2 regions of the Microbacterium xanthum genome follow, and region 1 is predicted to be linked to the other one. Evidence: predicted binding sites of a transcription regulator. Region 1 holds the regulator's gene; the other holds the start of a gene.
The links. Region 1 encodes HspR, which represses chaperone genes until heat shock. Its sites were predicted from a motif close to AAGTTGAGTCNNNNNGACTCAACTT; they were not measured.
Positions count from the first base shown of each region.

Region 1 (4,409 bases):
GGAGCGTCTCACGGTGCCAGGCTAGGGGTTCGGGGGTTGATCGGGAGAGGACGCGTCGCCGCCGGGGCGCCCGAGCCGCACCGCGATGTCGTCGATCTGCGCCGCGAGGGCACGGATCTGACCCCGGGTGGCCGGTTCGCCGGCGTCGTCCGCGCCGGCGGCGGCCTTCTCGAGCACCCAGGACGCGAAGGTGGCCGAGACGACACCGACCACGGCGATGCCACCGGTCATGAGCAGCACCGCGATGACGCGCCCCCATGCGGTCACGGGGGTGTAGTCGCCGTATCCGACGGTGGTGATCGTCACGAACGCCCACCACAGGGCATCGCCGAACGACGTGATGTTCGCGTCGGGGGCATCGCGCTCGGCCTCGAGGACCGTCAGCGCGGCAACCCAGATGAGGGTCAGCGCGGCACCGGCGCCGTAGACCGCGATGCGCGCCCGGAGGGCCGCCCCGGCGGTGCGCTGCAGCACGTGGAGGACCGTGAGCGCCTTCAGCAGGCGCAGGGGGCGCAACGCGGGGATCACGACCACGCACAGGTCGAACAGGTGCCGGCGGAACCACGTCCCTCTCGGTCGCGCGAGCGACAGCTGCACCAGGTAGTCGACGGCGAAGACGATCCAGGTCATGATCATGACCGCCCGCGCCAGCGAGAACCCCGTGCCGCCGAGGTCGGCGATCACCTGCCACGAGTAGGCGACGATGAAGGCCAGGGATGCGGCGATCAACGGCCAGTACGTGAGCTGATGCCACCGATCCAACGTCATGGCATCGAGCCTACGAGCGCCGCGGTGCTGCGCGGCGCAGCCTCGCCGCCGGTGCGCGCGGGCTCAGCGCGCGGCGTCGGCCTGGAGTGCCGCGGCGTTCCGGATGAACAGGATGATCCACGCGAACACCATCACACCCGCCACCAGCTCGACGGCCGTCAACGTGTAGGCGCCGGTGGCGAACATCACCGCCAGCAGCACGATGACGCCCGCGAACACCCACCCGAGAGCGAGGAAGGCCCGAGCGATCCCCGGGATCCACCACTTCAGCGCGATCACGACGACGCCGAAGGCCACCGCCATCCCGGACGCGACACCGGTGTGCAGCAGGAAGAACTCGTCGACGGGGAAGACTCCGACGCAGGCGAGGAAGACCCCGACGACGATCAGGGAGACACGCACGTTCCGGGCGCCGTGCGGATGCGGGGTGGGGATGCCGATGGTCACGTAGCGGGCGAGGGTCGTCACGATGAACCCGGCGATGATGAGTGTGATGTTGAACGCGTAGGCGGACAGATCGTCGGTCATCCCGAGTGCGCTGAGGTTGAGCTTCCACCACTGCGGGTCGCTCGCGGTGAGCATCGCGGTGACGACCCCCTCGACGAGGAAGACCGCGAGGATGATCGCCAGCAACGGCAGGTCCATCTGCGTGGCCGAGGCGAAGACGGCGTACGCGGTGACGAACGCCGTCGCTCCGGCGAGCGCGATCAGCGGCAGCGGGTACACCTCGGCGCCGATGAAACTGCGCTCCATGATGCTTGCCACGAGCGTCCACGACAGCAGCGCGATGATCGCATGCGCGAGAGCGAGTGCGGCGATGTCGAGGTAATCGAGCACGCGCAACCGTGCACCGTGCCCGCTCAGCCGCATCAGGTAGCGCCCGGCTCCGAAGGCGACGAGGGCGACCGTGGCCGAGGCGACCGCGACGAACTGTCCGATGGAGTCGGGGCCCGCGATGGGTGCCGCCTCGAGGCGGAAGACCGGCAGGGTCACGAGGGCGACGACGACGAACGCCACGACTCCGGCGCTCAGAGAGAGCGATTCGAGCGACCGCTCGGTCGTTCCGTCGAACTCACGCCGTGCCGCAGCACGCAGCTTCTCGGATCGTCTGGTCGGTGCCGGTGCGCTCACGAGCCACACCCTAGCGAGCCGCGACGTCCCGCGGCAGGGTCAGTCGTCGGGAGCTTCCGTCGGCGGCGACACTCGGTGCGGGCGCCACAGCACGACCTCGGTGGCGCGGCGCACGCGTGTTCCGTGTCTCAAGGAGATGACCGCCCCGGTCGCCCCGGCGGCGAAGACGCGCGCGCCGGGGCGACGCTCGAGCTCGCTCCTCATGCGGTCTTCGAGGTCGCGCACCCGCAGATGCAGTTCGCGGACCCGGTCTTCGAGTTCGATGATCCGCGCGATCGCCGGCAGGCTCATCCCCTCGGCCGACATGCGCGCGACCTCCTGCAACTGCGCCACGTGCCGCAGGGAGTAGCGACGGGAACCGCCCTGGGTGCGGGCGGGCACCACGAGACCGAGACGGTCGTACTGGCGGAGGGTCTGCGGGTGCATGCCCGCGAGTTCCGCCGCGCCGGCGATGGCGAGGATCGGGGCATCCTCGTCGATCTCGTCGGGTTCGACCATGTCCTCACCTCGCTTTCATGCCGTGTCCTGCGCCGCGCCCGCTCGGCGTCTGACTCCAAAAGTAGCCGGTCGCCGAGCGGGCGGAGGAGGATGAAACGCTAGCCTCGCGCTTTGGCCATCAGGTCCGCGCGGGGGTTCTCCCTGGGCTCGAGCGCCTGGTAGGCGGCAAGCGCCTCGCGTGCCGCGTCGTCGAGGTGCGACGGGACGGCCACCTGCACCTCGGCGAGGAGGTCGCCGGTGCCCTTCTGGGTCTGCACGCCGCGGCCTTTGACCCGCAGCACGCGACCTGACGGAGTCCCCGGTGCCACCCGCAGCCGCACGGGGTCTCCCCCGAGGGTGGGCACCTCGATGGTGGCGCCGAGTGCGGCCTCGGTGAAGGTCACCGGGACGGTCACCCGCAGGTTCAACCCGTCACGGGTGAACACCGGATGAGCGCGGACGCTGACCTGCACCACGATGTCGCCGGTCTCCCCGCCGTCCGGCGAGGGGCGTCCGCGCCCGCGGAGGCGGATCTTCTGCCCGTCGCGCACGCCGGCCGGGATCTTGACCTTGAACGGCTTGCCGTCCTCGCCCTGCAGGGTGATCGTCTCGCCCTTTGTGGCCGTGACGAAGTCGATGGTCGTCCGCGCCGTGACATCCGCCCCCCGCGTCGGGCCCCCGAATCCCTGGAACCCGCCGGAAGGCTGCCCGAATCGGCCTGAACCGAAGCCCGTGCCGCGTCCGCCCTGCTGCTGATTGAACATCGAGAAGATGTCGTCGAAGTCGGCGCCGTCGAAACGGCCACCGCCTCCGCCGCGGCCCTGTCCGAACATCGAGAAGACGTCCTCGAAGCCGCCGCCCTGACCCGACCCGCCGGAGGTGAACCGCGCACCCGAGCCCATGGCCCGGATCTGGTCATACTCCTGGCGCTGCTCAGGATCGCTCAGCACGGCGTAGGCCTCGCTGATCTCCTTGAAGGTCGCCTCGGCCTTGGCGTCCCCCGGGTTCGAGTCGGGGTGGTAGGTGCGCGCGAGCTTGCGGTAGGTCTTCTTCAGATCGGCGTCGCTGACGTCCTTCGAGACGCCGAGGACCTTGTAGAAGTCCTTGTCGAACCAGTCCTGACTCGCCACGTGTCCTCCTACTCCGCCGGAACGGCGACCACGACCTTGGCCGGGCGCAGCTCGACAGAACCCAGGCGGTAACCCACCTCGACGACCTCGAGGATCGTCGGGGTCTCGGTTCCCGGGGTGGGTGCCTGGAAGATCGCCTCGTGGTGCTGAGGGTCGAAGGCCTCACCGGCCGCGCCGTAGGGCTCGATGCCCATCCGCTCGACGACGCCGCGCAGCTTCTCGGCGATCGCCGCGAAGGGCGTGCCCTCACTCAGATCGCCGTGCTTCTCGGCGCGGTCGAGGTCGTCGATCACGGGCAGGAGTCCCTTGGCGACCGAACCCTTGGCGCGCTCGATCTCGACCTCGCGCTGCTCCTCGGTGCGACGCCGGTAGTTGGCGTACTCGGCCTGCAGGCGCTTGAGGTCGCCCAGCAGCTGGGACTCGAGGTCGGCGAGCACCTGGTCCTCGGCGGCGTCCGCCTCGGCGGCGCCCTCCGACTGCTCGGCACCGAGGATGTCGTCCACGGTCAGGGCCGGATCCTCCGGCTGAGGGTCGGAGGCCTGCGCCTCCGACCCCTCGTCGCCGGGGACCTCGTTCTCGGGGACCTCGTCGGGTCCCTGTTCGAAGTCCTTGGGCATGCTTACTTCTTCTCTTCGTCCTCGTCGATGACCTCGGCGTCGACGACGTCCTCATCGGACTCCGTCGAAGCCTGCTCCTCGGACGCCCCGGCGTCCGGAGCGGCCTGCTCGTTCTGCGTGGCCTGGTAGATGGCCTCGCCGAGCTTCTGCTGACTCTGGTTCAGCTTGTCGAAGGCGGTCTTCACGGCCTCGTCGTCGTCGCCCGCGAGCGCCGACTTGAGGGCGTCGACGTCGGCCTGAACCTCGGTCTTGACGTCTTCGGGAAGCTTGTCGCCGTTCTCGGAGA
Region 1 covers NZ_JAWHUE010000001.1:1,033,542-1,037,950, reverse strand. The annotation lists gene RZO50_RS04990 (AI-2E family transporter) at 1-12, opposite strand, end outside; gene RZO50_RS04985 (potassium channel family protein) at 22-768, opposite strand; gene RZO50_RS04980 (DUF998 domain-containing protein) at 832-1,899, opposite strand; gene RZO50_RS04975 (heat shock protein transcriptional repressor HspR) at 1,939-2,397, opposite strand; gene RZO50_RS04970 (DnaJ C-terminal domain-containing protein) at 2,496-3,506, opposite strand; gene RZO50_RS04965 (nucleotide exchange factor GrpE) at 3,515-4,123, opposite strand; gene dnaK (molecular chaperone DnaK) at 4,126-4,409, opposite strand, start outside.

Region 2 (4,409 bases), 680 kb from region 1:
TGCGTCTCGGACTGTCACGCGCCGGCTTGCCCGATCCGATCCTCGACTACGACGTACGCGATGGCGATGGGCGACTCGTCGGCTGCACCGAGTTCGCGTACCCGTCGTACAGCCTGCTCATCGAGTGCGAGGGAGACCAGCATCGCACCGACCGACGCCAATGGAATCGGGACATCGAGAAGTACGGGCGCTACCAGGATCTGGGATGGACCGTGCTCCGGTTCTCAGCGATACACCTCACGCCGAGTGTCGCTCCGGCCGTCCACCGCATCCGTAGACACCTCGAGCAGCGAGGCTGGAGACGCGGAACGTCCGGGTGACCCGTCCGGGCGTGGTGTTCGGTTGCCGCTCGATGTCGATGTCGGTGGCGATAGCCGCATCCGGTGACAGGTGAATCGACGGGTACGACATCGGGTGACCGGTGAAGGCGGGCACGGGGGCTCCGGCCGTCCAACCGGAAGGCGGTCAGCACTCGATCACGTTGACGGCGAGGCCGCCTGCGCTGGTCTCCTTGTACTTGTGCGACATGTCGAGGCCGGTCTGCCGCATCGTCTCGACCACGGCATCGAGCGACACGAAGTGCGACCCGTCGCCGCGCAGGGCCAGCCGCGCGGCGGTGACAGCCGTGGCGGCGGCGATCGCGTTGCGCTCGATGCACGGAATCTGAACGAGACCTCCGACGGGGTCGCACGTCAGCCCGAGGTGATGCTCCATGGCGATCTCGGCGGCATTCTCGATCTGGCGATTCGTGCCGCCCATCACCGCCGTCAGGCCGCCGGCGGCCATCGCGCACGCGGATCCGACCTCCGCCTGGCACCCGCCCTCCGCTCCGGAGATCGACGCGTTCGCCTTGAAGAGGGATCCGAGGGCCGTGGCCGTGAGGAGGAATCGGCGGATCCCACGGCGGCGATTCGCCTCGGCCACGGCCTCCTCGTCGCACGTGGTGGAAGACGCGCCGGCCGCGGCGCCGAATCCCCGCAACGCACTGCCGGCCAGTTCCCCGTGCGGCGTGACCGCGGTTCCGGTGCCGAGCCCGGAGTCTGCGAGGAAGTTCCACCAGTACATCGCGACGGCCGGAAGGATGCCGGCCGCACCGTTGGTGGGGGCGGTCACGACCCGACCTCCGGCGGCGTTCTCCTCGATGACCGCAAGGGCATACGCGCCGAGCCACTCCCCCGGCAGTTCACGCCCGCCCGCCGCCGTCACCTCCTCGAGCTGCATGCGGATGCGCCCAGCGCGCCGGGCGACCCGCAGCATGCCGGGCAGGGTGCCGTCGGCGTGGAGTCCGGCCTCGACGCACGCCGCCATGGCGTCCCAGATGCGGTCGAGTCCCGCTGCGACGTCCTCCTCGGAACGCAGCGCTTCTTCGTTCCGCCGAGCGGCCTCGGCGATCGTCAGCTGCTCGTCGTCGCAGATTCCCAGAAGCTTCGCCGCGGTGTCGAAACGCAGCGGCCACGCGACCGCCACGTCGAGGGGCTCCCCGTCGCGTCGGATGAAGCCGCCACCCACCGAGTAATAGGTCTCCTCCCCGACGACGGCGCCGGCCGAGTCCCGCGCGACGAGGGTCATCGCGTTCGGGTGCGCGGGCAGGCGCGTGCGCGGAGAGAACTCGATGTCGCCCTTCGCGAACGCGACCGGCCGGATGCCGGCCAGCGGAAGTCGCGATCCCTCGCGCCAGTTCATCCACGCTCCGCGGACCTCGTCCGGGTCGACCGTTTCGGGATCGAGTCCCGAAAGCCCCGCGACCACCGCGTCGGGCGTACCGTGGCCGATCCCCGTCGCCCCGAGGGAGCCGAACAGGGAGCACCCGACGTGCGCGACGTTCTCGAGGACACCGATCTCGCGCAGGCGCGCCGCGAAGTCACGGCCGGCGCGCATCGGACCGACCGTGTGGGAGCTCGAGGGTCCTACACCGATGGAGAACAGCTCGAACGCCGAGACGTAGGCGCTCACCCCGACAGGCTACGCCTGCACTGCCGAGATCGCGCTCCGAAACGCACGACGCCCCGACTCCGCGGAGCCGGGGCGTCGTTGGTGCCGCTGCGGGTTACTGCTCGACGGGCGCCGGGCCGTCGGCCGGTGCCGACGCGTGCGACTCGTGGGCCTGCAGCACCGACGGCTGCCCCTCGGTCGACACCTCGATCTTGCGTGGCTTGGCCTTCTCACTGACCGGGATCATCACCGACAGGACGCCGTTGCCGTAACTGGCCGAGATGCGCTCGGTGTCGATCCCCTGTCCGAGGTTCAACTGGCGGACGAAGCTCGCCGTCTCACGTTCCCGGGTGATCCACTTCACGCCGTCGCCGGAAGCGAGGGTGCGCTCTGCGCGGATGGTGAGAAGCTGTCCGTCGACGTCGATGTCGACCGACCCCGGGTCGATGCCCGGCAGGTCGGCGTTCAGGACGTAATGGTCGCCGTCGCGGTAGAGGTCCATCGGCATGCGGCGGGGTCCACGTCGCGCGTCGAGGAGGCTCGACGCCATGCGGTCCAGCTCGCGGAACGGGTCGTAGGTTCCCATTTCTTCTCCTTCGTGGCGGGTCGGACGCAAGGCCCGACGATGGTTTAAGTTGAGTCGCATCGACTCAAGTAAGAAAAGATTAGCACTCGAGGCCAGAGAGTGCCAGATCTTTCGATCGCCCTCGGCGAACGACCGGCGGGAAGCGGGCGCCTCGGGCGCCGGTCGAGCTCCCGGCGGAACGAGGGCGCACGACGAGGGCACCGAATCCCCCGCGCGAGCACGCTGCGCCACCGCAGAAACACACCTCGGTGCGGAGTGCGACGGGACGCGGGACGCGGGACGAAACACCGGAAAACGAAAATCCCCCGCCCGATGGGCGAGGGATTTCTCACTGTCTCAACACAGTGCGCGCCTCGAGGGACTCGAACCCCCAACCTTCTGATCCGTAGTCAGATGCTCTATCCATTGAGCTAGAGGCGCAGGACCTTCGCACGAAACGGCGCGAAGGCCAAGGTTCAGCCTACATCACGATTCGGTCGGTGGCGAATCAAGCGCGGCGGCCACGTCCTCTGGGTCTTGGACATCGCCCATCGCCGGTGGGTCGACGCGACGCCGATGCGCGGCGAGCCTGGGGAGATCGACCAGCCGGAGGGCCTGCATCCGAGCCGCGCGCATCTTGGCGTAGTCAGGCTCGAGGTCGGGCCTGGCCCCTTCGGCGACGAGCCGGCGCTGCAGGTTCGACTCGACGTCTCCCCAGGCAGCCTCCCGCGCATCGGCCACGAGCTCTCGCACGGCCTCCACGTCATCCGCGCGCTCGCGAAGCACCTTGGCCACCCCGGTGTATTGGCGTTGACGGCGCCGGAGGTTCCGGGTGTCGCGGTCACGGTAGTCGTGAGTGCTCCCCGGGTCGGAGTACTTCCCCCACGCCTTCTTGCGCAGCTTGCGCGTGAGTTCGGCAGCGGCCTCCTGCTCGGCGGCCAGCGCGAGCAGCGTTTCGCGCGCCAGCGGGGCGACGCGCTCCGGGTCGAACGGCTCGTTGCGGGCGATGGTGTCGACGAGGATGCGATTGCGCACCGTCAGCCGCGCGGCGGCGGCGGCGATCGAAACGCCCTCGGCGATCGCGTCCGCGTTGCGTCCCATGTGCGCGCACCTCCGCCCCCGATCGTATCGTCCGCCTCCGGCGGCCCTCTCGGGTTCGCCTCAGAGATCGGACACAATAGGGGGCACGCGACGATGCGGAGGACGACCATGACCCGACGAGCACACCTGGATGTGCGCGGGCGCACCGCGGTGATCACCGGAGCCGCCAGCGGAATGGGCGCGGAGGTGGCGCGCCGGATGGCGGCCCGGGGCGCACACGTCGCCCTCGTCGACCGCAACGCCGAGGGCCTCGAATCGGTGGCCCGGGATCTGCGCGGTCGCGGCCATTCCACCCACACGGTCGACCTGACCTCCGACGACGCGGTGATCGCGATGGTCGATGAGATCACGTCGCACCACCCGCGCGTGCAATCGCTCGTCACGTGCGCGGGGTCTTCGATGCTCGGCGGCGTCGACCAACTCACGATGGCCGAGATGCGGTGGCTCATGGATGTGAACCTGTGGGGGACGGTGAACATCACCCAGGCGCTGCTTCCCGCGCTGCTGCGCGAGCCCGCCGCACACATCACGCATCTGGTGAGCATCTACGGCCTCGCCGCTCCGGCGGGGCGCATCCCGTACGCGATGAGCAAGTACGCGGTACGGGGCTTCACCGAGGCGCTGCGGCACGAGCTCGAGCAGACGTCGGTGACCGTCGGCGCGATCTACCCGGCCGGCGTGAAGACGGGGATCATCCTCCACGGCCGTTACGCGGCGGCGGTCGACCCGGCCGTCGCCGCGCGTGCCGCCGCGGCGCAGGCGGCGATGTACCGCACCGAACCGGGGGACGCGGGCGAGAAGATCGTCGAGG
Region 2 covers NZ_JAWHUE010000001.1:349,490-353,898, forward strand. The annotation lists gene RZO50_RS01735 (hypothetical protein) at 1-320, shown strand, start outside; gene RZO50_RS01740 (L-serine ammonia-lyase, iron-sulfur-dependent, subunit alpha) at 466-1,953, opposite strand; gene RZO50_RS01745 (Hsp20/alpha crystallin family protein) at 2,048-2,518, opposite strand; tRNA gene RZO50_RS01750 (tRNA-Arg) at 2,866-2,938, opposite strand; gene RZO50_RS01755 (asparagine synthase) at 2,984-3,598, opposite strand; gene RZO50_RS01760 (SDR family NAD(P)-dependent oxidoreductase) at 3,707-4,409, shown strand, end outside.
Region 2: a site for HspR is predicted at 2,565-2,589, ahead of RZO50_RS01745 (Hsp20/alpha crystallin family protein). Genes of this name have one in related genera too.